Regions from separate parts of the Streptomyces sp. NPDC029526 genome, predicted to be linked through region 2. Evidence: predicted binding sites of a transcription regulator. Region 2 holds the regulator's gene; the other holds the start of a gene.
What was found. The regulator HrcA, encoded in region 2, represses chaperone genes, less so after heat shock. The targets are predictions, from matches to a motif close to TTNGCACTCNGNNNNNCNGAGTGCNAA.
Positions count from the first base shown of each region.

Region 1: groL (chaperonin GroEL) is a predicted target of HrcA. The motif match lies at 6,776-6,802, and genes of this name have one in related genera.

Region 1 is NZ_JBEZWE010000022.1:11,063-25,702, reverse strand. It holds gene otsB (trehalose-phosphatase) at 177-1,046, opposite strand; gene AB0F01_RS28520 (trehalose-6-phosphate synthase) at 1,390-2,820, opposite strand; gene AB0F01_RS28515 (glucosyl-3-phosphoglycerate synthase) at 2,872-3,816, opposite strand; SAM riboswitch class I at 3,960-4,107, shown strand; gene thrC (threonine synthase) at 4,126-5,433, shown strand; gene AB0F01_RS28505 (MoaD/ThiS family protein) at 5,430-5,705, shown strand; gene AB0F01_RS28500 (cold-shock protein) at 6,147-6,350, shown strand; gene groL (chaperonin GroEL) at 6,966-8,588, shown strand; gene AB0F01_RS28490 (hypothetical protein) at 8,735-9,304, opposite strand; gene murQ (N-acetylmuramic acid 6-phosphate etherase) at 9,525-10,523, opposite strand; gene AB0F01_RS28480 (MurR/RpiR family transcriptional regulator) at 10,978-11,919, opposite strand; gene AB0F01_RS28475 (hypothetical protein) at 11,975-12,373, shown strand; partial or broken gene AB0F01_RS28470 (DUF4031 domain-containing protein) at 12,370-12,630, shown strand; gene AB0F01_RS28465 (GNAT family N-acetyltransferase) at 12,816-13,883, opposite strand; gene AB0F01_RS28460 (hypothetical protein) at 13,894-14,577, opposite strand.
Region 2 is NZ_JBEZWE010000001.1:762,003-776,642, reverse strand. It holds gene AB0F01_RS03425 (peptidoglycan DD-metalloendopeptidase family protein) at 1-331, shown strand, start outside; gene AB0F01_RS03420 (family 43 glycosylhydrolase) at 488-2,533, shown strand; gene AB0F01_RS03415 (alpha/beta hydrolase-fold protein) at 2,622-3,716, shown strand; gene AB0F01_RS03410 (serine/threonine protein kinase) at 3,910-4,710, shown strand; gene AB0F01_RS03405 (serine/threonine-protein kinase) at 4,716-6,191, shown strand; gene AB0F01_RS03400 (ATP-binding SpoIIE family protein phosphatase) at 6,679-9,096, shown strand; gene hemW (radical SAM family heme chaperone HemW) at 9,124-10,356, shown strand; gene AB0F01_RS03390 (DUF3097 domain-containing protein) at 10,372-11,178, opposite strand; gene AB0F01_RS03385 (MBL fold metallo-hydrolase) at 11,206-11,928, opposite strand; gene hrcA (heat-inducible transcriptional repressor HrcA) at 12,100-13,116, shown strand; gene dnaJ (molecular chaperone DnaJ) at 13,116-14,252, shown strand; gene AB0F01_RS03370 (nitronate monooxygenase) at 14,464-14,640, shown strand, end outside.

The sequences.
Region 1 (14,640 bases), on a different contig from region 2:
CGCAACGGCTGGGCGAGGGCCCGCCCACGCGGCCGTCAGCCTGCGGGGCGGCACCCTGCGGGGCCGTCGTCCCGCCGGACCGGCCGGCACCCCGCCCGACCCTCATTCAGCGAACGGCACCTCACGGAACCGTTCACTCCATGTGCACCGCGCGACCGCTCACTTCGCGTACGCCGTCACTTCATGTGCCCGGCCAGCGCGGTCAGCAGGTCCACCAGGCCCGCCGGGCCGTCCACCACCAGGTCCGCGCGGTCGCGCAGCTCGGGCACCTCGTCGCTGCCGCTGCACACCAGCAGCCCGGGGACCCCGTCGGAGCGGAGCTCGTCCACCGCCGCGAAGGCCGGGAGGTCGCCGAGGTCGTCGCCCGCGTAGAGGACGCACCCAACGCCGGTCTCCCGCGCGTGCTCCCGGAGGGCGACGCCCTTGTCCATGCCCGGCGGGCGCAGCTCCAGCACCATCCGGCCCGGCTCCACGATCAGTCCGTGCCGGGTCGCCAGGTCCGTCAGCGGCTCGCGCAGGGCCTCGAAGGCGGCCTGCGGTGCGACGGCCCGCCGGGTGTGGACGGCGACCGCCCGGCCCTTCTCCTCGACCCGGGCGCCCTGTGCCGCGTCCAGCCCTTCCAGCAGCCCGGGCAGCTCCGCGCGCACGGCGGCCACCCCGGGGTGCGGTTCGGGCGCCGTGACGGTGTCGGTGGCGGCGTCCCAGCGCTCGGCGCCGTAGTGGCCGAGGACGACCAAGTGTTCCAGCCCGGCGACTCCCGCGAACCCGCCGTTGCGGACCGCGACGGCGGGCGGCCGGCCGGTGATCACCGCGACGGAGGCCACCTTCGGGGCGAGCGCGGTCAGCGCCGGGACGGCGTCGGGGTGGGCCCGCGCCCGGTCCGGGTCGGGCACGATCGGCGCGAGGGTGCCGTCGAAGTCGAGGCCGATCAGCGCCTCGCCCGGCCGGGCGAGCAGGGCGTCGAGCCCTTCGCGCCCGGCCCGGGTGACGGGCGTCGGAAGGTCGGGGACGGCATGCGGATCCGTGGATGCGGTGTGGCTGCCCATACGGCCAACCTATCCACGTCCGCCCGGTGCCACGCATGCCCGGACGCCCGGTGCCACGCGTGCCCGGCCACCCGGTGCCACGCGGGCACGCACGCCTGGCCGGTCGTCGGCGCGCGGGTCCGGCCGGACACCGCCCGCGGACCGGAGCGGCCACAGCGCGGCGGCCCGCAGACCGGCCGGACCGTCCCCGGGGGAGCCCCGGCCGCACCAGGCCCTACCAGGCCCTACCAGGCCCTACCAGGCCGCACCGGCCGTGCCCGGCGGGCACCCGACGTCCGGCACCCGACTCCGGGCACCCGGCGTCCGGCACCCCCGCGCCCGCGGCGGCGGATCGGTACCAGGATCAGGCGGGGTCCTGCCCCCGCAGGGCGTCCAGCTGGTCGACGAACCACTGGGCGGGCGGCAGCGCGGTCGCCGCCGCGGCCAGGCGCTTGCTGTGCTCGGTGCGCTGGGCCGGGCCCATCGTCAGGGCCTCGTGCAGGGCGCGGGCGGTCCCGGTCACGTCGTAGGGGTTGACGGTGATGGCGTCCTCGCCCAGCTCCTCGTGCGCCCCCGCCTCCCGGCTCAGCACCAGCGCGCAGCCGCGGTCGGAGACCACCGGCACCTCCTTGGCGACCAGGTTCATGCCGTCCCGCACGGGGTTGACCAGGGCCACGTCCGCCAGCCGGTAGGCGGCCAGCGAGCGGGCGAAGTCGTCCTTGACGTGCAGCACGACCGGACGCCAGCCGGGCGTGCCGTACCGGTCGTTGATCTCCTCGGCGACCCGCTGCACCTCGGCGGTGTAGTCGCGGTACACGGCGAGGTCCTGGCGGGAGGGGTAGGCGAAGGCGACGTGCACGACCCGCTCGCGCCAGTCGGGGTGGTCGTCGAGGAGCTGCCGGTAGGCGAGCAGGCCGCGCACGATGTTCTTCGACAGCTCGGTGCGGTCCACCCGGACGATGGTGCGGCGCGGGGTGCCGTCGGGCGCGGTGCCGATCTCCTCGCGCAGCGCGGCCATCCGCTCCTCGACGTCCGGCTCGTGGGAGCGGGCGCGCAGGAAGTCCGCGTCGGCGCCGAGGCCGTGCACGCCCACGCGGGTGTCGCCGAGGCCGCCCGCGAACTGCTCGCAGCAGGCGGTGAAGGCGTCCGCCCAGCGCCGGGTGAGGAACCCGAGCCGGTCCGCGCCCAGCATGCCGCCGAGCACCTGGGCGGCGATGTCGTCGGGCAGCATCCGGAAGTACTCCGGCGGGGCCCACGGGGTGTGCGAGAAGTGGCCGATGCGCAGGTCGGGGCGGAGCTCGCGGAGCATGCCGGGGACGAGCGTCAGGTGGTAGTCCTGCACCACGACGGCCGCGCCCTCGGCGGCCTCCTCGGCGAGCGCTTCGGCGAAGGCCCGGTTGTAGGTCTCGTAGGACGCCCACTGGCGGCGGAACTCCGCGTCGAAGACGGGTTCCAGCGGGGTCTGGTAGAGCATGTGGTGCACGAACCACAGCACCGAGTTCGCGATGCCGTTGTAGGCGTCGGCGTGCACGTCGGCCGGGATGTCCAGCATCCGCACGCCGTCCTCGCCGACGCCGCGCCGCACGGCCTCGCGGTCGCCGTCGGACAGGGCCGAGCAGACCCACAGGGCGTCCGCGTCCGAGCCGATCGCGGACAGCCCGGACACCAGTCCGCCGCCGCCCCGTTTGGCGCGCAGCGAACCGTCCTCGTCCACCGTGTACGACACGGGCCCGCGGTTCGACGCGACCAGCACCTGGGCACCCTGACCAGCCTGAGCAGCATGCGTGGAAGCCATACGCACCAACCTAGCCCGGCCCCCGGAACCTCAAACGTCGCCGGGACGCGCTCAGGCCACCCGCCGGGCCTGGTACTCGGCGATCTCCCGCATGGGCGGGCGTTCCTCGGTGTCGACGGAGTAGGTGCGCGGCTCGAAGCCCTCGTCGGAGCGCTCGAACTGGGTGAGGGCGGGCCGGATCAGGTGGCCGCGGGCCAGGCGGAGCTGGGCGGTGCGGTAGATGGCGGCGGCCATCCGGCCGAGGGCCCGCCCGTCCTGGTGGCGGTGCTTGCGCACGCCGACGTCGACCTGGGCGAGGGCGTCCAGCCCGGCCAGGTGCAGGGCGTCGACCAGCATGCCGAGCTCGACCCCGTAGCCGACCGGGAAGGGCAGCTGCTCCAGCAGCGAGCGGCGGGCCGCGTACTCACCGCCGAGCGGCTGGACGAAACCGGCGAGCTGCGGCCAGTGCATGTTGAGCAGCGGGCGCGCCATCAGCTCGGTGACCCGGCCGCCCTGCCCGGCGGCGGCGCCCAGGGGGCGGTCGTACATGGCCTTGACCAGCTGCACGTCCGGCTCGGTGAGCAGCGGACCGACGATGCCGGTGACGAAGTCGGAGGAGAAGTCGCGCAGGTCCGCGTCGACGAAGCAGACGATGTCGCCCCGGGTGACCAGCAGGGAGCGCCAGAGCACCTCGCCCTTGCCGGGCACGGCGGGGATGCGGGGCAGGATCGCGTCCCGGTGGACCACGGTGGCGCCCGCCGCCGCGGCGGCCGCTGCGGTGCCGTCCGTCGAGCCGGAGTCGATCACGACGACCTCGTCGACCAGCGGCACCTGGAGCATCAGGTCGTGCCGGATCACCGCCACGATGTCGCCGACGGTGGCCTCCTCGTCGAGCGCCGGCAGCACCACGCTCACCGTCTGTCCCGAGGCGCGCTTCGCGGCCAGGAGCGCGTGCGGGGGGCGGTCGGCCACGGACCAGGACCGGTCGATCAGCCAGCGCTCGACTTCTTCCAGCACGGTCTGCGGCTCCTCACTCCGGTCCGGTCCTGTGATCCATCTCGCGCTTCGGACGACTGTCTCAATCGCCCGGGGCGTCGGTTACAGTCTTGAACAACGCGCACGGTCCCCGCATGCCGGGGTCCCGCGCGACAACTGAACACCGCTCATCCAGAGGGGCAGAGGGATACGGCCCGTTGAAGCCCCGGCAACCCTCCAGTCGGTTCTTGTCACACGGACGTGGCGAGGCTCCCGGCTAGGGAAGGTGCCAAATCCGTCTCACGGCGAGATGCGTCGTGAGGAAGATGAGGAGAAAGGGCCTCGCCTCACATGGCTGTGCAGACCGTTGCAAGCAACGCCGACTCTGCCGGTTCCGCCGGTTCCTCCCCCGCCGTCGACCTGGGTCCCGCCGCCGCGCTGTCCTGCCGCGAGTGCGGCCACCGCGTCCCGCTCGGACCCGTCTTCGCCTGCCAGGAGTGTTTCGGCCCGCTGGAGATCGCCTACGACTTCTCGTCCTACGAGGCCGGGGAACTGCGCCGGCGCATCGAGGCGGGACCCGCGAACATCTGGCGCTACGCGCCGCTGCTGCCCGTCCCCGCGGACGTGGCCGGCAAGCCGAACCTCAACCCGGGCTGGACCCCGCTGGTCAAGGCGGACAACCTGGCCCGTGAACTCGGCGTCACCGGCGGTCTGTACGTCAAGGACGACTCGGGCAACCCGACGCACTCCTTCAAGGACCGGGTCGTCGCCCAGGCCCTGGAGGCCGCCCGCGCCTTCGGCTTCACCACCCTGTCCTGCTCCTCCACCGGCAACCTGGCCGGTGCCGTCGGCGCCGCCGCCGCCCGGGCCGGCTTCCGCTCCTGCGTGTTCATCCCGCACGACCTGGAGCAGGGCAAGGTCGTCATGGCCGCCGTCTACGGCGGCGAACTGGTCGGCATCGAGGGCAACTACGACGACGTCAACCGCTTCTGCTCCGAACTGATCGGCGACCCGGCCGGCGAGGGCTGGGGCTTCGTCAACGTCAACCTGCGCCCCTACTACGCCGAGGGCTCCAAGACGCTCGCCTACGAGATCTGCGAGCAGCTCGGCTGGCGGCTGCCGGACCAGATCGTCGTCCCGATCGCCTCGGGCTCCCAGCTCACGAAGATCGACAAGGGGCTGCGGGAGCTGATCGACCTGGGGCTGGTGGAGGACCGCCCCTACAAGATCTTCGGCGCGCAGGCGGAGGGCTGCTCCCCGGTCTCAGCCGCCTTCAAGGCCGGGCACGACGTGGTCCGCCCGCAGAAGCCGGACACCATCGCCAAGTCGCTCGCCATCGGCAACCCCGCCGACGGCCCCTACGTCCTGGACATCGCCCGCCGCACCGGCGGCGCCGTGGAGGACGTCACCGACGAGCAGGTCGTGGACGCGATCAAGCTGCTCGCGCGCACCGAGGGCATCTTCGCGGAGACGGCGGGCGGGGTGACCGTCGGCGTCACCCGCAAGCTGGTCGAGAGCGGCCTGCTGGATCCCTCGCTGACCACCGTCGTCCTCAACACCGGCGACGGCCTGAAGACCCTCGACGCGGTCGCCGGGACCGGCGTGACCGCCACCATCCGCCCCACCCTGGACTCCTTCCGAGAGGCTGGCCTCGCATGAGCGTGACCGTCCGCATCCCGACCATCCTGCGCACCTACACCGGTGGGCAGGCCCAGGTGAACGCCGAGGGGACGACCCTCGCCGAGGTCATCGAGGACCTGGAGAAGAACCACACGGGCATCGCCGCCCGCGTCCTGGACGACCAGGGCAAGCTGCGCCGCTTCGTCAACGTCTACGTCAACGACGACGACGTGCGCTTCGAGCAGGGCCTGGAGACGGCGACGCCGGACGGCGCCGGCGTCTCGATCATTCCGGCGGTCGCCGGCGGCTGATCCGGCCTGATCATTACCGTGGGTAACTTCGGTTACCCAGCGTGGAACTCGTTGCCCCCTCCGTGAGAGAAGCGGAGGGGGCAATTCCATGGGATTGAACGCGATAGGGTTGGGGAACGCGGCCCCGGTCCCTCGATCGGGAACCGTGAATTCCTGCCGCTCGCCCGACGATAAGTAGCCAAAGTCTGTGCGCCTTTCGCGGCTTTTGTGGCGTTTGCGTGACCCGGTTTGCCCTGAATTCGGGCGAAGTTGCACAACATTCCGGACCGGCGGCGTCCAGATTTCTCGTCCGATTGACCTGTTGCAGACGGCAGTTGGACAGATACATTCAGCCGCGGTCGACGCGTTCCGGCGCACGCCCCCACTCCAATGGGGGGTGAGGTCTGACCCGGGTCCGCGAAGTGTGGATCTGTGCAAGGGCCAGTAATAGGGGAGTTAGGCATGGCTCAGGGCACCGTCAAGTGGTTCAACGCGGAGAAGGGGTACGGCTTCATCGCGGTCGACGGTGGTGCGGATGTTTTCGTCCACTACAGCGCCATCCAGATGGACGGGTACCGCACCCTTGAAGAGGGCCAGCGGGTCGAATTCGAGATCTCGCAGGGCCAGAAGGGCCCGCAGGCCGACATGGTTCGCGTCACCGCCTGAACGCGCTACCAGCCGCAAGCAGCTTCTGCTGACGAGGGGCCCGCACCTCCCGGGGTGCGGGCCCTTCGCCGTGCGCCGGCGCCTCCGCAAGGGGGCGGCCGGCCGTGCGCCCGGGCCGCCCGCGCTCCCCGTCCCGGCGGCGCCGTACACCCGTGTTCGCCGACCGCTGAGAGCGCGCCTTCCTCTCCTTCGCGCCCACGCGCGCGAGGGGCCGTACGGGGTGTCGCCGCGCCCCCCGTACCACCCCCGTGCCACCCCCCGCCCGGGGTGCCTCCGCACCGCCGTCCTCCGCCGTCCTCCCAGCACACGGGCCCCGTCGGCCCTCGTGCCGTGGTGCCCGGGAGACACCTCCCCCCGTCCCGGACCGCGCCTGCGGGCACGCCCGCGCGCCCCGACCCTCCGACGGGCCCGCTTCGCGGGAGCGCCTTGCACTCGGAGGGGTCGAGTGCTAATCATTGGCGTTAGCACTCTGAAGGTGAGAGTGACAACGAAGGACCGGGTCGGTGAGGCCCGCAGGCCGTGTGGGGCAAGGAACCACGAGGCCGGCGAGCCGTCCGTCGCGGGCGCGGGCGCGGTCCGAAGGAATCACCCCCAGTCCTGGAGGGACCACTTCACATGGCCAAGATCATCGCGTTCGACGAGGAGGCGCGGCGCGGCCTCGAGCGCGGCATGAACCAGCTCGCGGACGCCGTCAAGGTGACGCTCGGCCCCAAGGGCCGCAACGTCGTCCTCGAGAAGAAGTGGGGCGCCCCCACGATCACCAACGATGGTGTCTCCATCGCCAAGGAGATCGAGCTCGAGGACCCGTACGAGAAGATCGGCGCCGAGCTGGTCAAGGAAGTCGCCAAGAAGACGGACGACGTCGCCGGTGACGGTACGACCACCGCGACCGTCCTCGCCCAGGCCCTGGTCAAGGAGGGCCTGCGCAACGTAGCCGCCGGCGCCAACCCGATGGCCCTCAAGCGCGGCATCGAGAAGGCCGTCGAGTCGGTCTCCGCCGCCCTGCTGGAGCAGGCGAAGGACGTCGAGACCAAGGAGCAGATCGCTTCCACGGCCTCCATCTCCGCCGCCGACACCCAGATCGGCGAGCTCATCGCCGAGGCCATGGACAAGGTCGGCAAGGAAGGCGTCATCACCGTCGAGGAGTCCCAGACCTTCGGTCTGGAGCTGGAGCTCACCGAGGGTATGCGCTTCGACAAGGGCTACATCTCGGCGTACTTCGCCACCGACATGGAGCGTATGGAGGCCGTCCTCGACGACCCGTACATCCTGATCGCCAACTCCAAGATCTCCAACGTCAAGGACCTGCTCCCGCTCCTGGAGAAGGTCATGCAGTCGGGCAAGCCGCTGCTGATCATCGCCGAGGACGTCGAGGGCGAGGCCCTGTCGACCCTGGTCGTCAACAAGATCCGCGGCACCTTCAAGTCCGTCGCGGTCAAGGCCCCGGGCTTCGGTGACCGTCGCAAGGCCATGCTCGGCGACATCGCCATCCTCACGGGCGGCGAGGTCATCTCCGAGGAGGTCGGTCTCAAGCTGGAGAACGCCACCCTCGACCTGCTGGGCAAGGCGCGCAAGGTCGTCATCACCAAGGACGAGACGACCATCGTCGACGGTTCGGGCTCGGCCGACCAGGTCCAGGGCCGCGTGAACCAGATCCGGGCCGAGATCGAGAACAGCGACTCGGACTACGACCGCGAGAAGCTCCAGGAGCGCCTGGCGAAGCTGGCCGGCGGCGTGGCCGTCATCAAGGCCGGTGCCGCGACCGAGGTGGAGCTCAAGGAGCGCAAGCACCGCATCGAGGACGCCGTGCGCAACGCCAAGGCGGCCGTCGAGGAGGGCATCGTCGCCGGTGGTGGCGTGGCCCTGCTGCAGGCCTCCCAGGTCTTCGAGAAGCTGGAGCTCGAGGGTGACGAGGCGACCGGCGCCAACGCCGTGAAGCTCGCCCTGGAGGCCCCGCTGAAGCAGATCGCCGTCAACGGTGGTCTCGAGGGCGGCGTCGTGGTGGAGAAGGTCCGCAACCTCACCGTCGGCCACGGCCTGAACGCCGCGACCGGCGAGTACGTCGACATGATCGCCGAAGGCATCATCGACCCGGCGAAGGTGACCCGTTCCGCGCTGCAGAACGCCGCCTCCATCGCCGCGCTGTTCCTCACCACCGAGGCCGTCATCGCCGACAAGCCGGAGAAGAACGCGGCCCCGGCCGGCGGCGGCATGCCGGGCGGTGACATGGACTTCTGATCCTCCCGAGGATCGGATCCGTCCGACGCACGAACGAGGGCGGCACTCCCTGGACGACAGGGGGTGCCGCCCTCGGGCGTGTCAGGGCACCCGGCACCCGGCACCCGGGTGCCGGCGGTCGCGGGGGCGGCGGTCGCGGGGGTCGGTCAGAGGCCGCCCATCGGCTCGATGTCGACGCGCACCGGGGTGCCCCACACCCGCAGCACCTCGTAGTCGGTGAACTCGTGGACGATCCGGTACGCCATCGCGGGCCGGGGGCCGCGCCGCAGGGCGGCGAGGTACAGCTCGGCCTCGCGGCGGTCCCGGCGCGGGGTGCCGCACAGCTGCCACACCTGACCGTTCCACAGCTCCGGCAGCCAGCGCTGCTGCGGCTGCGGCCGGTCGCCGCTCACCCCGTAGCGGGACGGGACCGGCTCGGCGGGCGGGTACTGCGGCGCCGGGCCGTTAAACTCGGCGCGGCGGGCGGCCCGTCGGCGCGTCTCGCACAGCAGGCACAGGTCGGGCGCGCTCTCGTCGACCGGGCCGGTGGGGTGCTCGGGGCAGCGGGTGCTCGGCGCGGCCGAGCCGACGCCCTCCTCCAGCAGGTCCAGGGCCCGCCGCAGGTCCGCCTTCACCTCGTGCAGCTTGGCGTCCGGTGTGTCGCCGCCGAGCGCCTCGCCGTGTTCGCCGAGCAGGCGCAGGGCACGCCCCAGTGCGGTGAGCTGCGCGTGGTTCATGGCGTCCGTCTCCGTGGGGTGGGGTTCGCGGGCTCCGCTGCCCCGGGGTCGGTCCGGTTCCGACGTCGGTCCCAGTGCCGGGGTCGGGGTAGGGGTCGGGGTCGGAGTCGCTACGAGTATCCCAGCGGCCCTGGAGCCTGTCACAGCCGTGACCCGTGACCGTGATCGTGAACCGTGACTGCGGCCCTCCCGGCTCAGGTGGCCCCGGTCGGCCGTGGCGTCAGCCGTCCGCCCCCGGGGCGCCCCCGGCCTTGGCGAGCGCGACCCGGAGGTGGCCGTCGGCCTCGTCGAGGAGGCGGGCGGCGGTGGCAGCGTCCGCGTCGGTGAGCAGCACCAGGACGGCGTGCTTCACCTCGCCGTCGGTCGCGGTCAGGGCCCGCTCGACGGCGTCGTCGTCCGCGCCGGTGGCCAGGGCGACGATCCGGTGGGACCGGGCGCGCAGCTTGTCGTTGGAGGCGCGCACGTCGACCATCAGGTTCCCGTACGTCTTGCCCAGCCGGATCATGGTGATCGTCGACAGCATGTTCAGGACGAGTTTCTGGGCGGTGCCCGCCTTGAGCCGGGTGGAACCGGTGAGCAGTTCCGGGCCGACGACGACCTCGATGCCGTGGTCCGCGGCGGCGGCCAGCGCGCTGTCCGGGTTGCAGGCCAGCCCGACGGTCAGGGCACCGAGGGCACGGGCATGGGTGACGGCGCCGACGGCGTAGGGGGTGCGGCCGGAGGCGGAGACGCCGACCACCGTGTCGTCGGCGGTCAGTCCGAGCGCGTCCAGGTCGGCGCGGGCGAGGGCGGCGGAGTCCTCGGCCCCTTCGACGGAGGTGACCATGGCGGCGGGGCCGCCCGCGATGAGGCCGACGACCTGTCCGGGGTCGGTGTTGAAGGTCGGTGGGCACTCGGAGGCGTCCAGCACGCCGAGCCGGCCGGCGGTGCCCGCCCCGGCGTAGACGAGTCGGCCGCCCCGGGACATCCGGTCGGCGACGGCGTCGACGGCGGCGGCGATCTCCGGCAGCCGCCGGGCGACCGCGGTGGCGACGGTGGCGTCCTCGCCGTTCATCAGCCGTGCGATCTCGAGGGTGGGCAGCCGGTCGATCTCCGCGAGCTCCGGGCGGAACGCCTCGGTGGCCAGGGTCTCCAGCTGGGCGCGCAGAGCGTGGGACGGGGACGGATCGGGCAGGCGCCCGTCGGGCGCGGGGTGGTCGGCGGCGGGACGGTCGGTCATGGTGCGGGTCTCTCCGGTCTCCGGTCTCTCCGGTCGGTCTGGTCCGTGGGTCCGGGGCGGGCCGCGGTCGTCCGGTGGCCGTGGCACTGCTGGGGGGAGCCCGGTGGTGGTGCGTGGTGTGGGGAGGACAAGGGGTCGGGAATCGGGGGATCGGGAATCGGGGGATCGGGGGAACGGAACGGAGAGCCGAGGAGGAGGGGCGGTCGTCCAGGCGGAGCGCGGCCGGTCGTCCGGCGGCCGTTCCGGCACCCGCCCCGTCCTGCCGCCGTCCGGTCCGCCGTCCGGTCCGCCGACCGGCCCGTCGGCCGGTCCGCCGGTCCGTCCATCCGTCCATCCGTCCGTCCGGCCGTCCGTGCCGCGTGGCCGGGCGGACCGTTCCGCGCGGCGGGGCGAGCTGTTCCGTGCCGCGGGACGCTGCGCCGCCTCTTCCCGCCCCGCCCCAACCCCGCCGCGCCTACCGCGGGCCGCTGCGGTGGCGGTGGGCCAGGGCCTCGTAGGACGCCGACAGGGCCGGTGCGGCCTGTTCGTAGGTCCGCTGCGCGACGCCGACGAACAGGCAGTCGACGACGAGCAGTTGACTGGTCCGGGAGGACATCGCGGCCGGCCGCAGCTCGCTCTCGCGGGCGGTGGACGTGGTCAGTACGTGGTCGGCGTACTGGGTGACCGGGCCGTCGGGGCGGCCGGTGACTGCCACGGTCGTCGCCCCGTGCTCGAAGGCCACCCGGAGCGGTTCGATGACGTCCCCCGTCGACCCGGAGTGGGTGATGGCGATCGCCACGTCGCCCGGACGGAGCTGCACGGCGTTGGTCACCGCGAGGTGCGGATCGCTGGGGGCATGGGCTATCAGACCTATGCGCAGCAGCTTCTGGGTGAGGTCCTGCGCGACCAGTCCGGAGGCGCCGAGGCCGTACACGTCGGTGCGCCGGGCGCCCGCGAGCGCGGTGACGGCGGCACCGAGCTGCACGGTGTCCAGTCCGGCGGCGGTGTCGGCGAGGGTCTGCTGCTCGTCGTAGGCGAGTTTGGCGACGACGTCGGCGATGGGGTCGTCCACCGCGATGTCGGTCGTGATGGCCGGAGCCCGGCCGGACTGCTGCTGGGCGGCGAGCCCGGCCAGGGCCAGGCGCAGGTCGCGGTAGCCCGGGTAGCCGAGGAGGCGGGCGGTGCGCACGACGGTGGCCTCGCTGGTGCCGGTCAGCTCGGCGAGCCCGGTGACCGTGAGGGCGGCGCAGCCGGCCGGGTCGCCCGCGACGGCCTCGGCGACGCGCTGCATGGAGCGCGTCATCGACGGCGCCAGCGTGCGCACCTTGGCCGCGAGGGCGGCGGGTGCGGGCGGGGCGGAGGCGGAGCCGCCCGGTCCGCGGTCCTGGGCGAAAATTTCCTTCACGTCCTGGGTCACTCCTGAAAGATATTTTCGTCTCGGCGTCGGGGTCAAGAGTGCGCACAATAGGGGCATGCACCCCGACAACACCCCCGTCAGTTCGCTGGAGCAGGCGCTGCACGCGGCCAGGGCCCTCGTCCTCGCCGACCTCGTCGCGCGCGAGGTCGCCGACGCGGACGTGGTGTCGCTGGTCGAGGAGTCGGTCGCGCACCGGCGGTGGTGGGTCGAGCAGTGGCCGGAGGGCGCCGCGTTCCTCGCCGGGCTGGTCGCCCAGGACGTGCAGGACGCCCTGCTGGAACGGTACGGCCGCTGGCCCGTCTGTCCGGTGTGCGGATCCGGCGACCCGCACGCGCTGGAGGTGGAGCCGGAGCTGGGCCCGGACCCGCACTGGGTGTGCCACAAGGCGGGCGTGAAGGTCGCGGCGGTCGGCTCACTGGGCCCCGGGGCGACGGGCGGCACGCCGGCCCCATGACGCTCTACATCGACCCGCCCACCTGGCCGGGCCACGGCCGCCTGTGGTCCCACCTCGTCAGCGACGTCTCCTACGACGAACTGCACCTGTTCGCCGCCCGCCTCGGCGTCCCGCGCCGCGCCTTCGAACGCGACCACTACGACATCCCCGAGCACCGGTACGGCGAGGTCGTGCTGGCGGGCGCGCTGGAGGTCAGCAGCCGCGAGGTGGTGCGCCTGTTGCACGGGGCCGGGCTGCGCCGCCGCAAGGGCGCGAGCACGGGCACGGGCCGCAGCGCGGTGCCGGGCCTCTCCGGCGCCCCGGGCCTCTCCGGCAGCTCGGGTCTGCCCGGTGGCTCCGCTCTCTCCGGTGGCCCGGGTCTGCCCGGTGGCCCGGGTCTCCCCGGCGCCGGGGGCGTCTTCGGTTCCCGTCCGCTTCCCGGGCCGGCCGTGGGCGGCCCGGGTCAGCGGCGCAGCTCGTAGGCGAACTCCTCCTCGCCCCCGCCGATCCGGGTGAACCCGGCCCTCCCGATCACGGCCTGGGAGGCGAGGTTGTCCGGTTCGGTGGCCGCGAACACCGACGTCACCTCCGGCTGCTCCAGCGCCCACGCCGACAGTCCGCGCAGCGCCTCCGTCGCGTACCCGTGGCCGCGCGCCTCGGGGGACAGGTCGTAGCCGATCTCCACCCGGCCGTCCTCGTCCGGCGGGCCGTGGAAGCCGATGCCGCCGACCGCGCGGTCGTCCTCCCGGCGCACCATGACGAACATCCCCCACCGGGCCCGCAGCACCCCCGCCCCGTACGCCTTGAGCAGTGCCCCGGCCGCGTCCCGCGTCCCGTCGTACGGCCCCGAGTCCACCCAGCGGAACCCGCCGCCCCCGCCCACCGACAGGTCGGCGGCGGCCGCCGGCGTGACGCCCTCCAGGACGAGCCGCCCGGCCGGTACCACCAGGTTGTTGCTCCACCGCCACGCGCTCACCCGCTCCCGGCCGGGCAGGTCCCCGCGCCCGGTCGCCCACAGCAGCGTCGGCCAGGGCGCCGGCCCCGGCCGCACCTCCGGGAAGAGCCGCGTCAGCACGAACTCGGCGAGCGCGGCGGGCGGTTCGTACGCCACACCCAGCCCGGCGGCGATGTCGTGCGTGTGCAGCAGCACCTCGGCCACCCCCATCGCCGCGAACCCCTCGCGGTTCGCGTGCCGGAACGGGAACGGGTGGAAGGCGCGCACCGCGCGCGGGGTGCTGCGCACGGTGGCGGCCAGCAGGGTTCCGGCCGTGCGGATCACGTGCAGGGCACCGGCGTTGTCGGTGCCGTCCTCCAGAGCGATCCCGAAGGGGACGTAGGCGTCGGTTGCCCGCCCGGCGAGCTGGCCCGCGTAGGAGATCAGGTCGTCGGCGATGTGCTCCGCCGTCCGCCGGCAGTCCCACTCCAGCCCCTCGGCCCGTACGGCCCGCCAGTCCCGGCCGACGGCCGCCCCCAGCGCGCTCACGCAGTCCGCGACGGCGTCCTCGACCTGTCGTGCGCCCGTGGCATCCATGGGGCCGACCCTAAGCGGGCGGCGGTGCCGGGGTCGACAGCATGTCCAGCTCGCCGCGGAGGTTGTGGCGGGCCGTGGCCTCCCAGTGTTCCGCCCCGTACGGGGTGCGGAACAGGCGTGGCAGACCGAGCAGTTGGCGCAGCACGGACGCGCGGCCCTCCCGGAAGGCGTCCACCGGGACGAAGTGGTACTCCTCGCGGACGGCCACCGTGTAGGCGGCGTAGGCGGACGGCGGCGAGGCGAGGACCGCCAGGTCGGCGTCGCACAGCACCTGCCCGTCGCGGTCGTCGTCGGCGGGGTCGTGCGTCACCGTGAGCCGGACCAGCCGGGCCACCTCCGCCACCTTCGCCTCGGGCACCCCGGCCTCGGTCAGCGCCCGCTCGGCCAGCCGGGCCGACCGTTCCTCGTTCTCGGAGCGGTCCGGCAGGTACACGGCGTCGTGGAACCAGGCGGCCAGCCGGACCACGTCCGGGTCGTCCGCGTGCCCCGCCAGCGCGTCGACGTGGTCCAGCACGGCGGTCAGGTGGGCGACGGTGTGGTAGCGCCGTTGCGGCTCCGCCCAGCGCGCCAGCAGGGCGTCGGCGTACGGCGCCGGGTCCGGGCCGCCCCCGGGGCCCCGGGCGCCCTCCAGGGCACGGGCGAAACGGGCGCGCAGATCACGCAGGGCGCTGTCGGCGTCATCGGTGTCGGCCATGGGGACATGGTGCCGGGTGGAGACGGCCGGCACGACCTCCGGCGGCTCCCCGGCCCGCTCGAC
Region 2 (14,640 bases):
TGCGACGAGCTGGTCGGCCTGGGAGGGGACGGGTGGTCCGGCGGACGCGCAGTTGTCGAGTGAGCGGACGGCGGACGGCCGGGTCGAGGTGTTCGCGATCAACGACGACGTGGCGATGCACATGTGGCAGACGGGCGTCAATGCCCCGTTCGGTGCGTGGGAGCGGTTCGGTACGGGGGGCAGTGAGATCACGGCGGCGACGAACGCGGACGGCCGGATCGAGGTGTTCGGCACCAGTCACGCGGGTGTCCACCACAAGTGGCAGACCGGTTTCGCGACCTGGTCCGACTGGGCCTGGGTGAACGACACCCCCGGCCCCGCCATGAACTGACCCACCCCTCACCGGACCGCACCGGACCGGAGACCGGATCCCTATCCGCACCGGTCCGGAAATCCGGACCCCGGTCCACCCTCCGGTCCGGCACACGACATCCGCGGGCGGCCGAAGCACGTTCCGGCCGCCCGCGGGCCCTCCATGGAGCCCTGTATGCATGCGATCAGCAGACGTCACCTCTTGCTGGCCACGGCGGGAGCGGGAGCCCTCACGCTGTCCGGTACCGGCCGGGGCGCGGCGGCCACCGGCACGACGGGCCAGGCCCCGCGGACCCCGGTGCACGCATGGGTCGGCGCGGGACCGTTCGCCCACGTTCACGACCCGTCCCTGCCCGGCCGCCGCCGCTACCTCAACGACCACACCCTGATCCGGGCCGGCGGCCGGTGGCACCTGTTCAGCATCGTCGGTGACAGCGCAGCACCCGGCGCATCCCCCGACAGCGGCGCGGAGGTCTCCTTCGCCCATGCCTCCGCACCCGCCCTCCAGGGCCCGTGGACCCCGCACCCCGACGCGCTGACCGTCGACCCGTCCTACTTCGGCGAGGAACACCTGTGGGCGCCCCACGTCATCGAGGCGGACGGCACCTACTGGATGTTCTACGCCGGCGGCGGGCGGGACGGCGCCGCGATCAGCCTGGCCACCTCCACGGACCTGTTCACCTGGACCCGGGTCCCGTCCGGCCCGCTGTTCCGGGGGACGGTGGCGCGCGACCCGATGGTGCTGCGGGTCGGCGGCGAGTGGGTCATGTACTACACCGAACTGTCCGGCACGGGAGGGAGGCACATCGTCTCCTGCCGGCGGTCCGCGGACCTGCTGCACTGGAGCGCCCCGGCCACCGTGTACACGGACGGGAGCGACGACACCACGGTGTCCGTCACCGAGTCGCCCTTCGTGGTCGAACGGGACGGCTGGTACTACCTGTTCATCGGTCCGCGCAACGGCTACGACGGCACCGACGTGCTCGCCTCCCGCGACCCCTTCCGCTTCACCCTCGACGGGTGGGCGGGCCATCTGCCCGGTCACGCCGTCGAGGTGGTCACCGACGGACAGCGGTGGCACGCGAGCGCCGCCGGGTGGTTCCACCGGGGCCTGTACCTGGCCCCCCTGGAGTGGCGGGACACCCCTCCCTCGTGGCAGAGCCCGGACAACCCGGCGGTCGCCCTGGGTGCCGACGGCCGGCTGAACCTCTTCGCGCTCGACGCCGGTGACCGCTCCCTGCTGCGCCGCGTCCTGCTCGACGCGGCCGCCGGCACCTGGTCGGCGTGGGAGGCCTTCGGCGGACCTGCCGGGGCGGTCCCCGCCCTCGGCCGCAACACCGACGGCCGGCTGGAGGTGTTCTCCCTTGCCCCGGGCGGGGCCCGCCTGCACCACAGGGTGCAGCGGGCGGACGGCGGCTGGCACGGCTGGGAGGAGTTCGGCGGCCCGGCGGGCGCCGCTCCGGCGGTCGGTGTGGCCGCCGACGGGAGGCTGGAGGTGTTCGCCCCGGCCCCCGCCGGAGGCGGAGTGGCCCGACGACGCCAGAGCGCGCCCGGGTCACTGCACTGGGACGCCTGGGACGGCGCCTTCGGCGGCCCGGTGGGCGCGGCGCCCGTCGTGGGGACCAACGCGGACGGCCGGCTGGAGGTGTTCACCCTGGCCCCCGGCGGCTCCGCCGTCCACCACCGATGGCAGGAGACCCCGGGCGGCCGGTGGTCCGACTGGACCCGGTTCGGTACGGCGGCCGGCGCGGCGCCGCGCGTGGCGCGTGACGGCAGCGGCAGGCTCACCGTCGTCGCCATCGGCCCGACGGGACTCGGGACCTTCCACCGGCGGCAGAGCGTACCGAGCGGCGGCTGGGACGACTGGCAGCCGCTGTTCGGCTGGACGGCCGCGGCCCCGCTTCTGGTCCCCAGCGCCGACGGACGGCTCGAGGCGTTCGCCCTGTCCCCGGGCGGCGAACGGCTCGGCCACCGCTGGCAGACCGCCCCCGGCGGCGTCTTCGGCCCCGATGACGACTTCGGCGAGTCCGGCGTGCGTCTGGCCGCGACACCGTCGGCCGCCGCCGACTCCACCGGCAGGCTCCACCTCTTCGCCGTCACCACCAGCGGCCGGATCCGCACCCGCGTACAGGAGCGGCCCAGCGGCGGCTGGCTCCCGTGGGCCTCGTTCGGCGGCCCCGTGATCGCGCCGTACCCGTCGGCGGGCCCCGCGGGCCGGTAGGCGTACGAAGCCTGCCGACCCCAACCTCCCGGGCTCCGTGCGAGGAGCCGTCCCGGCCCCTCGTCCCCTCACGAGAAGGAGAACCACAGTGAGAACTCCGCTCTCCACGGCCGGGATCCGTTCCGCGGTCCGTGCCGTCGTCGTCACCGGCGCCGCGCTGGTGACGGCCGTGGCGACCGCCCTCACCGCCTCCCCGGCCCATGCCGGCCCTCCCGCGATCCCCGGCTTCACCGACGGGCAGGGCCTGACCTTGGTCGACGGCGCCACCGAGGTGCACTCGGCCACCGACTTCACCCTCACCGTCACGACCCCGGAACTCTCCGGCACGCACAAGATCCGTGTCTTCCTGCCCCGGGGGTACCACGCCGACACCGACCGCCGCTGGCCGGTGACGTACTTCCTGCACGGCGGGGGCGGCAGCGTGGACGACGCCGCCGCGGTCCCGGCGCTCCGCGACGACCGGATGATCACCGTCGTACCGGACGGCGGCCTGAAGGGCTGGTACGCCGACTGGCACATGCAGAACACCGCCGAGGGGGCGGCCAACTGGGAGACCTTCCACACCGAGCAGGTCGTCCCCTTCATCGACGCCAATCTGCGGACGGTCCCCGACCGCGAACACCGCGCGGTCACCGGCGTGTCCATGGGCGGCTTCGGTTCCCTGCACTACGCCCAGGCCCGGCCCGACCTGTTCGGCCATGTCGCCGCCCTGTCCGGCGGCATCGACTTCGGCATGTGGGAGGTCCGCGCGGCGGTGCTGGCCACCGAACTCAACCTGCCCGGCGCCTGGTGCGCCTCCGTCACCTCGGGCACCGGCGACTGTGTCGGATACGGGCCGGTGGTCGACAGCGACGCGATCTTCGGCTCGCCCTACGCCCTGTTCGACGACCGGATCTGGAACCGGGTCGACCCGGCCTCCTCCGCCAACCTCGCCCGGCTCGCGGACACCCGGGTCACCCTCTACACGGGTGACCGGGGGCTGATCGACAACCGGACCGCGGTCGCGACCAGGACCGTCAGCAGCCGGCTGAACCACCTGGGCATCGACCACCACTTCGTCGACTACGGCGACGGGTCGAGCCTGTCGCCCACCTGCAACGGTGAGCACCACTACGGCTGCTGGGCGCCCGCCTTCGCCGACTACATCCCGCTCCTGGCCGACGAGTTCGACCTGGCGGGCTGAACCGAGCCGTCCGCATCGGCTCCCGCCCTCCCCGCCCCCTGCGGTGGGGGACGGCCCGTGATGGACCGTTCACCGTATGGATCAAGCCAATGCAGCGGCTGAATCCGCACGGTGAACGATCGCAACACGCGGTAACATCCGCTCCGCAGGGCATGTTCAGGACAATCATTGAACCTGTGGGGCGGGAGGCACGGTGAGCGGCGTGATCGTCCACCTACCACGAGGCAGCAGCGGTCTCGCCGACGGTGAGCCCGACATCGACGTGGTGACCCTCCGGCTCGGTCCGGGGGAGCGCGCGCGGTTCGGGCGCGGCTCCCCGGCCACACCCGTCGAACTGCGGCTCGCCGACGCGGCCATTTCCCGGCTGGCCGGCGAGATCACGGCGACCGCCGACCACTGGCAGCTGAGCAACCACAGCGCCACCCACAGCTATCTGGTGGAGAACCCGGAAGGGGCGGGGGAGTACCTGAGGGTGCCGCCCCGGCGCATCGGGGCCCCCATCCCCTTCGAGTTCTCCCGGGTGGTGCTACCCACCCGCCGTGACACCCCCGTCTCCTTCCAGGTGTTCGCGCCCGACCACATCTACCTGGACCCGCAGCGCACGGGCGGCCCGGCGGGAATCCGCACGGTGACGGCGTACTCCCTGGACGAGACGGCGGCGTACTTCCTGGTCCTGGTCGCGCTCTGCGAACCATGGCTGCGGGACGACTCACCGGTCGCGGTGCCGACCACCCCGCAGGTCGTCGAACGGCTGCGGGACCACCCCGTGCACGGTGGGCTGACCGCCCGCGCGGTCAGCTCGCACATCGACTACCTGGCCGAGGAGAAGCTCAGGACCGGCGCTCCCGCGGCGGCCGGGACCGGTCGGACCGTCCGCCGCAAGGGCAAGCGCGAGGCCGTGGTCACCGTGGCCCTGAGGTTCGGCATCGTACGGGAGGAGCACCTCGCCCTGTTGCCCCTACGGACGGCCGAACCGGCCGGACGGGGACACTAGGCGCCATGCCCCCGGCACACGGCCGGAACGCCCTGTGGAACAGCGAACGGACCGAACTGCTGCCCCCGGGCCATCGGGTGGGACGCTGGACGGTCACCGAGCCGATCGGGTCCGGCGGCTGGGCGGTCGTCTACGCCGGGCACGAGACCACGGGCCCGAACGGCACGGCCGGCACGGGCCCGAACGGCACGGCTCGCCCGGCCGGCACGGGCCCGCGAGCGCCGCGCGACGAGGGCACGGCCGGCGGCACCGTCGCGCTCAAGGTCATGCCGACGGCGGGACTCGCACCGCGCCAGGCCCGTGCCGTGGCCGAAACCGCCCGGCGCGAACTGGAACTCTGCCGCAGGGCGGCCCACCCCGGAATCGTCCGGCTGCTGGACTCCGTCGTGCTCCGGGCCCCGGAGCACCCCCTGCTCGACGGCGCGATCGTGCTCGTCATGGAGCGGGCGAGGTGCAGTCTGCGCGACCTGATCGACGCCGGGGTGGCCGCGGCCGGGAGCGACACACTGATCGCCGGCATCTGCGAAGGGCTGGCCCACCTGCACCGCAACGGCTGGGTGCACGCCGACCTCAAACCGGAGAACATCCTCGTCGGCGAGGACGGCGCGGTGAAGCTCTCGGACTTCGGCCTCGCCACCGAGGTGACCGGGACCCACGGATACGTCCCGCCCGCCGGGACCCTGGACTACTTCCCACCCGAACGCTGGACGGCTCCGCTCGGCGAACGGGGCGTCGAGATCCGGCCGAGTGCCGACATCTGGGCCCTGGGCATCGTCATCCACGAGGTGTTCGCCGCCGGCGCCTCCCCCTTCCCCGGAGCCACCCCGGCGGCGCGCGGCGCCGCCGCCCAGGAGTACGCGGCGGGCCGCGCCGCCCTGCGCCTCGATGCCGCGGTGCCGGACTTCTGGCGGGAGCTGGTCGCCGACTGCCTCGCCCCGACACACGCCGCCCGCGCCGCGCACACCGCCGAGAGCCTGCTCGCACGGATCGCGGCGCGCCGGTCCGCAGTGCTCCGGCGCCCCGGCACCGGCGGCGCGCGCCGACGTCCGCGGAACCGCGCACGGACCGCGCTGCTCGCGGCGTCGATGTGCGTGGCGTTCGCGGGCGTCCTCACCCACGCCGGCCGGGAGGACGGTTCCGCTCCGGACCCACCCGCGCTGATCGAGGTCTTCAACGCCCAGCGGGGCTGCCAGGACCGGGCCGACCGGCACCCGCAGTGCAGTCTCGGCCTCGCGATCGACCCGGAGCGGGAGTACACGGCCGAGAACGTGGTCCCCACCCGTGTGTGGCACGGTGACGTCCTGCGCACCGACTGCCGGCTGGACGGCGGGGTCCTCATCACCGACGAGGAGGACCTGCGCTCCGACACCTGGTTCCGGGTCGAACTCCCGCGCACCGGCTCCCGCGCGTGGCTGCCCGCGGTCCGCACGAAGGACCGTCCTCCCCTTCCGAGCTGCCCGCCCGACGCGCCGGACGGCTGAACGTGACCGCGCCGCAGGGTGCTCCGGGCGCGTGCCCGGCCTCGGCGAACGTCCCCCCGCTCCGGCCGGATCGGGGCGGTGCGTCAGGACGGGAAGCCCGTCGCGCCAGGCGAGGGCCGGCCCGGCACCCGCCGCTCCCGCTCTCCCGAGCGGAGGGCGACCGGCGCGGGCAGGAGGTGCCCGGCCGCCACTTTCGCCCACCGGATGCTCCGTCCCGCCCGGGCACCGGGTGCGTGCCGTCGAGTGGCCGGGCCGTGAGGGGGCCCGGGCGGAAGAGTCCGGGGCGGGGCTGAGGCCACGACGTCGGCATCGGTCCCTGTTCTGATCGGAACGCGACCGAGTCCTGGTCGACGCTGACCGCCTGTGGAGCACTGTTCCCCCTCATGGCGACCCACTTCGGTAACTCCTTGCTCATGGCCGGGGTCGGTCTGTCACCCTGTCGGCAACGATCGGCGTGTCTTCGTACGAACTGCCCGGGGAGCTGCCCATGGGGGCCATTCCGACCCAACGGGAGACCACCTCGCGCGCCCGTGGGGCGCCGGAGCGCGCGCGGGCGGACGCGACCCTCACCGGGAGCCCCCTCGCGCCCGGCTCCGCCCGGGCCGTGGTGCGGGCGGCACTCGCCGAATGGACCGAGCGGGCGCTGCCCGGCGCCGAACACCTCACCGCCCGCGCCGGCGACGACGCCGCACTGGTCGCCAGCGAACTGGTCACCAACGCGGTGGTCCACGCCGGGACCGACGTACGGCTCACCTGCCGTCTGGAGGACGGCACCGGCGCGCTGGTCGTCGAGGTGACCGACCGCCACCCCTCGCGCCCCCCGCGCGACCACGAGCCGGAGGCGGCCCCGCACCTCGTCCCCGAGTTCGGGCGCGGGCTGGGCCTGGTCGCCGCGCTCTGCGAGGTGTGGGGCGTGACCTACCGGCCCGGCGAGAAGACGGTGTGGGCCCGGCTGCCGCCCGGGGGCCGCCCGGAGGCGGAGGGCGTCGCGGCGTACGCGGCGGAGCGCACTCCGGCGCACGACCGGGACCACGCGCGGGCGCCCGCGCGGGAGGCGCCGGGCACCTCCGGAGGCCCGGCCGAGGACGCCACCCCCGCGCCGCCGGACGCGCCGGACGCGCCGAACGCGCCCGGAGAGCGCCAGCCGCAGCCGGGGGACGAGCGCCAGCCGCAGCTTGGGGACGTCCGTGCCGGCGAGGACGCATGGGACGGCGAGGACGCGCGCGCCGACGGGGACGCGTGGGCCTGTAGGAACGCGCGCGCCGGCGGCGACGCCTGGCACGGCTCCGGGGCCGGGGCGGGCACCCCGGCCGCGGCCGGATCCCCGGCCGGAGTGGGCCCACGGTCCGGGGGCCCGGCCGAGGACGCCACCTCCGCCGGAACCGGCTCGGGGCCGCACGGCACCCCGGCCGTCGGCCGCTCACCCGCCCCCCGCAGCCCTCACCAGACCCCGCCCGCAACCACCCCCGGCACTCCCGGCGCCCCCGCCGACAACCCGCCCGCCCGCCGGAGCTGTGCCGAGGGTGCCTGGCTGGGGCGCGGGGCGCTGTCGTTCCTGGCCGAGGCGTCGGACCTGCTCGCCGGGCAGCTGGACGAGGACCTGGTCACCGCCCTCACCGGTCAGCTGATCGTGCCCCGGCTGGCGGACTGGTGCGCGGTGTGGCTGGCCGACGAGGCCACCCCGCACGGCGGCTGGGGCGGCGGCCGGGCCGCCCACGCGGGCGGTCCGGCCCGGGTCTGGCACGCGGGCGAGCACCTCATCGAGGAACTGCACGCGGCCCTGGACCGCGACCCGCCCCAGCTCCCCGACCCGTTACGCCCCGGCCCCACCCCCTACCCCTGGCCCGCCAAGGCCCTCGACACCGACGCCGTCCCGTCCGCCGCCCCGTCCGCCGCCCCGTTTCCGGGTCCCTCTGCCGATCAGCCCGCGGACGCGGGTTCGTCCGGCACCGCCCTCGCCTACCCGCTCGTCGCCGGTGGGTGGTCCGTGGGGACCCTGGTCATCGGCCGGGCCGGCGTCGACCGCTTCCCCGACGAGGTCACCGGACTCGTCGAGGACCTCGGCCGGCGCGTGGCGCTCGCCATCGGCGCCGCCCGCCAGTACGCGCGGCAGGCCACCATCAGCTCCGTGCTCCAGCGCGGGCTGCTGCCCGGCGCCGTCGCCGAGATCCCGGGCCTGCGCAGCGCCCTCGTCCACGAGCCCTGCGACAAGGGCGGGCCCAGCGGAGACTTCTACGACCTCTTCCCGGCCGGCCGCGGCCGCTGGTGCTTCGCGGTCGGCGACGTCCAGGGCAAGGGCCCGGAGGCGGCCGTCGTCATCGGCCTGGTCCGGCCCTGGCTGCGGCTGCTGGCCCGCGAGGGCTACCGCGTCGCCGACGTCCTCGACCGCCTCAACCAGCTGCTGCTGGACGACGCCACCGAGGCCGCCGACGCCGCCGCCCGCGCCCTGGTCGCCGCCGGGGCCCGCCCCACCGCGCCCGGCGACGGCCCCCAGACCCGCTTCCTCTCCCTCCTCTACGGCGAACTCGTCCCCGTCGACGGCGGGGTCCGCTGCACCGTCGCCTCCGCCGGGCACCCCCTGCCGCTGCTCCTCGCCCCGGACGGCATCGTCCGCACGGTCGCCCGGCCGCAGACCCTGCTCGGCGTCGTCGAGGACGCCGCGTACGGCAGCGACTCCTTCGAGCTGCGCTCCGGCGACACCCTGCTCTGCGTCACCGACGGTGTCACCGAGCGGCGCTCCGGCTCGCGGCAACTGGACGACGGGGACGGGCTCGCCGTGGCGCTGGCGAGCTGCGCCGGCCTCGACGCCGGAACGACCGCGGAGCGCCTGACCCGGCTCGTCCACGACTTCGGTGACAGCCCGCCCGCCGACGATCTCGCCCTGATGGTGCTCCAGGCCGAGTGACACCGCCGGTGCGGGACAATGGAGCACATGCCCTCCGCACTCCCCGACGGCGAGCCCGTCCCCGCCGACGGTGCCCTGCCCGCCTCCGCCCTCGCCGGGGCGGCCGACCGGCCCCTCGGCTTCTACCTGCACGTCCCCTACTGCGCGACCCGCTGCGGCTACTGCGACTTCAACACCTACACCGCCACCGAGCTGCGCGGCTCCGGCGGCGTGCTGGCCTCCCGCGACAACTACGCCGCCACGCTCGTCGACGAGGTGCGGCTGGCGCGGAAGGTGCTCGGCGACGACCCGCGCGAGGTCCGCACGGTGTTCGTCGGCGGCGGGACCCCCACCCTGCTGGCCGCCGCTGACCTGGTGCGGATGCTGGACGCGATCCGGGACGAGTTCGGGCTGGCCGCCGACGCCGAGGTGACCACGGAGGCGAACCCCGAGTCCGTCGACCCGGCCTACCTGGCGGCCCTCCGCGAGGGGGGCTTCAACCGGATCTCGTTCGGCATGCAGAGCGCCCGGCAGCACGTGCTGAAGGTGCTGGACCGCACCCACACCCCCGGTCGTCCCGAGGCGTGCGTCGCCGAGGCCCGCGCCGCCGGCTTCGACCACGTCAACCTGGACCTGATCTACGGCACCCCCGGCGAGTCCGACGACGACTGGCGGGCCTCCCTGGACGCGGCGGTCGGCGCCGGGCCGGACCACGTCTCCGCGTACGCGCTCATCGTCGAGGAGGGCACGCAGCTCGCCCGCCGCATCCGGCGCGGCGAGGTCCCGATGACCGACGACGACGTGCACGCCGACCGCTACCTCATCGCCGAGGAGGCGCTGACCGCGGCGGGCTTCGCCTGGTACGAGGTGTCGAACTGGGCGACCTCGGACGCCGGGCGCTGCCTGCACAACGAGCTGTACTGGCGGGGCGCCGACTGGTGGGGCGCGGGCCCCGGCGCGCACTCCCACGTGGGCGGCGTGCGGTGGTGGAACGTCAAGCACCCGGGCGCGTACGCGGCGGCGCTCGCGCAGGGCCGGTCGCCGGGCGCCGGCCGGGAGCTGCTGTCGGACGAGGACCGGCGGGTGGAGCGGATTCTGCTGGAGCTGCGGCTGGAGGAGGGCGTGCCCCTGTCCCTCCTGCGCGCGGACGGCCTGGCGGCGGCGGGCCGGGCCCTGCGCGACGGGCTGCTCCGGCCGGCCGCGTACGAGGAGGGCCGCGCGGCCCTCACCTTGCGCGGGCGGCTGCTGGCGGACGCGGTGGTGCGGGACCTGGTGGACTGACCGCGGGCGTCCGCCTCAGCCGGCGGGCGCCGTGACGAAGTCGATCAGCTCTTCGACCCGGCCCAGCAGCTCGGGCTCCAGGTCCTTGTACGAGCGGACCCGGCCCAGGATGTGCTGCCAGGCCGCCCCGGTGTTCTCCGGCCAGCCCAGTGCCCGGCACACCCCCGTCTTCCAGTCCTGGCCGCGCGGCACCCGGGGCCAGCCGGGGATGCCCACCGACGACGGCTTCACCGCCTCCCAGACGTCGATGTACGGGTGGCCCACCACCAGTGCGTGCTCACTGGTCACCGCCTCGGCGATGCGCCACTCCTTGGAGCCCGGCACGAGGTGGTCGACCAGGACGCCCAGGCGCGCGTCGGGGCCGGGGGAGAACTCCTCGACGACCGACGGCAGGTCGTCCACGCCCTCCAGGTACTCCACGACCACGCCCTCGATGCGCAGGTCGTCGCCCCACACCTTCTCGACCAGCTCCGCGTCGTGCCGCCCCTCGACGTAGATGCGGCCGGCGCGGGCGACCCGGGCCCGGGCGCCGGGCACCGCGACGGAGCCGGACGCCGTACGGCTGGGGCGGGACGGCCCGGAGGCGGGCCGCACCAGCGTCACCACCCGGCCCTCCAGCAGGAAGCCGCGGGGTTCCAGCGGGAACACCCGGTGCTTGCCGAAACGGTCCTCCAGGGTCACCGTGCCGGCCTCGCAGCGGATCACCGCACCGCAGAAACCGGTGCCCGGCTCCTCGACCACCAGACCGGGGTCGGCGGGCACCTCGGGCACCGGGCCGGACTTCTTCCAGGGAGGGGTCAGGTCGGCGGAGTACTGGCGCATCCTGCCGACGATACGAGGCAGCCCCCGTCACGGCCGGCGCGACACGCCGAACCGGGCCGCCAGCGCCTCGCGTTGGGCGCGCACGAACGCCGCGTCGACCACCGCCCCGTGACCGGGCACGTACCGCGCGTCCGGGCCGCCCAGGGCGAGCAGCCGGTCCAGGGCGTCCGGCCAGCGGGACGGCACCGCGTCCGGGCCGGCCTGCGGCGCGCCCGACTCCTCCACCAGGTCGCCGCAGAAGACCACGGGCGGGTCGCCCGGGACCAGGACGGCGAGGTCCCGCGCGGTGTGCCCGGGGCCCGCGTCCACCAGCACCACCTCCCGGCCGCCGAGGTCCACGGCCACGTCGCCGGACACCTCGTGCCCCGGCCGGACCAGCGCGTCCGCCGCCCCGGCCGCCTCCCGCTCGTCCAGCCCGTGCCGCACCGCGTCGACGCGCAGCGCCTCCGCCGACCACGCCGCCGCCGGGCCGGCCGCCGCGAACACCTCCGCGCCCGCGAACACCGCCGCCCCCAGCACGTGGTCGAAGTGGGGGTGGGTCAGCGCGAGATGCGTCACACGCCGCCCGGCGAGCGCCTGCGCCTCGGCCCGCACCCGCGCGCCCTCGCGCAGACTCGAACCGGCGTCGACCAGCAGGGCGCCACCGGTACCGGCGACGAGCCCCGCCGTGCAGTCCCACACCGGAAGGCGGCACCGGAACACCCCCGGCGCCACCCGTTCCCATCCCGACACATCCCGAACCGAGGTCATACCGCGACGCTAGCGGGCAGAACGCCCACCTGCGCGAACCCGTCGGGCCGGGCCTTGCCCGGGGCGTACTCCCCGGCCGTACACTGGGCCGGGGAAGTCTGGCACTCGCATGTGAAGAGTGCCAGGACCAGCAACGGGCAGCGGCGGATCGCTTCTGGAGGTGTGTGCGCGATGCTCAGTGAACGCAGGCTCCAGGTGCTGCGCGCCATCGTTCAGGACTATGTCGGCACCGAGGAGCCGGTGGGCTCCAAGGCGCTCACCGAGCGGCACAACCTCGGCGTCTCCCCGGCCACCGTGCGCAACGACATGGCGGCCCTGGAGGACGAGGGGTACATCGCCCAGCCGCACACCAGCGCCGGGCGCATCCCCACCGACAAGGGCTACCGCCTGTTCGTCGACAAGCTCGCCGGGGTCAAGCCGATGAGCCCGCCCGAGCGGCGCGCCATCCAGAACTTCCTCGAGGGCGCCGTCGACCTGGACGACGTGGTGGCCCGCACGGTGCGGCTGCTCGCGCAGCTGACCCGGCAGGTGGCCGTCGTGCAGTACCCGTCGCTGACCCGCTCGACGGTGCGGCACGTGGAACTGCTGTCGCTCGCCCCGGCCCGCCTGATGCTCGTGCTGATCACGGACACCGGCCGGGTCGAGCAGCGCCTGGTGGACTGCCCGGCGCCCTTCGGCGAGGCGTCCCTGGCGGACCTGCGGGCGCGGCTCAACAGCCGGGTCGCGGGCCGCCGGTTCACCGACGTGCCCAGCCTGGTCGAGGACCTCGCGGAGGCGTTCGACCCGGAGGACCGGGGCGCGGTGTCGACCGTGCTCTCCACCCTCCTGGAGACCCTCGTCGAGGACAACGAGGAGCGGCTGATGATCGGCGGCACCGCCAATCTCACCCGCTTCGGGCACGACTTCCCCCTGGTGATCCGGCCCGTCCTGGAGGCACTCGAGGAGCAGGTCGTGCTCCTCAAGCTGCTCGGCGAGGCGAAGGATCCGGGCGTGACCGTCCGTATCGGTCATGAGAACGCCCACGAAGGACTCAACTCCACGTCCGTCGTGTCGGTCGGCTACGGTTCGGGCGGCGAAGCAGTCGCCAAACTGGGTGTGGTCGGACCGACCCGCATGGACTACCCGGGAACGATGGGAGCGGTACGCGCAGTGGCACGGTACGTCGGACAGATCCTGGCGGAGTCGTAGTGGCCACGGACTACTACGCCGTACTCGGCGTGCGCCGCGACGCGTCGCAGGAAGAGATCAAGAAGGCGTTCCGGCGGCTCGCCCGCGAGCTCCATCCGGACGTCAACCCGGATCCGAAGACCCAGGAGCGGTTCAAGGAGATCAACGCCGCCTACGAGGTGCTGTCGGACCCGCAGAAGAAGCAGGTCTACGACCTCGGTGGCGACCCCCTGGCGCAGGCGGCCGGCGGCGGCGCGGGCGGCTTCGGGGCCGGTGGCTTCGGCAACTTCTCCGACATCATGGACGCGTTCTTCGGCACGGCCTCGCAGCGCGGACCGCGCTCGCGCACCCGCCGGGGCCAGGACGCGATGATCCGCATCGAGGTCGAGCTCGACGAGGCCGCGTTCGGCACCACCAAGGACATCCAGGTCGATACCGCCGTCGTCTGCACCACGTGCAGCGGCGAGGGCGCCGCGCCCGGCACCACCGCGCAGACCTGCGACATGTGCCGCGGCCGCGGTGAGGTCTCCCAGGTCACCCGGTCCTTCCTGGGCCAGGTCATGACCTCGCGCCCCTGCCCGCAGTGCCAGGGCTTCGGCACGGTCGTGCCCACGCCGTGCCCGGAGTGCGCCGGCGACGGCCGCATCCGCTCCCGGCGCACCCTCACCGTCAAGATCCCGGCCGGTGTCGACAACGGCACCCGCATCCAGCTCGCCGGTGAGGGCGAGGTCGGTCCCGGCGGCGGTCCCGCCGGCGACCTCTACGTCGAGATCCACGAGCTGCCGCACCCCACCTTCCAGCGGCGCGGCGACGACCTGCACTGCACGGTGACCATCCCCATGACGGCGGCGGCCCTCGGCACCAAGGTGCCGCTGGAGACGCTGGACGGCATGGAGGAGGTCGACATCCGGCCCGGCACCCAGTCCGGCCAGTCGATCCCGCTGCACGGCCGGGGTGTCACGCACCTGCGCGGCGGCGGCCGGGGCGACCTCATCGTGCACGTCGAGGTGCAGACCCCCTCCAAGCTGGACCCGGAGCAGGAGCGCCTGCTGCGGGAACTGGCCAAGCTGCGCGGCGAGGAGCGTCCCCAGGGGCAGTTCCAGCCCGGCCAGCAGGGCCTGTTCTCCCGCCTGAAGGACGCCTTCAACGGCCGCTGACCGGCGCCCCGGGACCGGTCCGTGACCGGTCCCGGCCCGGCCCCCGACCGCTCCCGCGAGCCGGACCCCGGCCGGTCCGAGCCCTCTCCGGCCCTCCCACAGGACCTCCCGCCGGACCTCCCCTCGACCTCTCCCGACCTCCCGTCGAACGGAATGTGCCAGGGGGAAGGGCCAATTCGGACTCGTCCCGAGGACGTGACAACATGCCGTCATGTCCTCCGCGCTGACCGATCTCCTCCCGCACCCGATCGTGCAGGCCCCGATGGCGGGAGGGGTCGCCGTGCCGCGCCTCGCCGCCGCCGTGTCCGACGCGGGCGGGCTCGGGTTCCTGGCCGCCGGGTACAAGACCGCGGACGGGATGTACCAGGAGATCAAGCAGCTGCGCGGA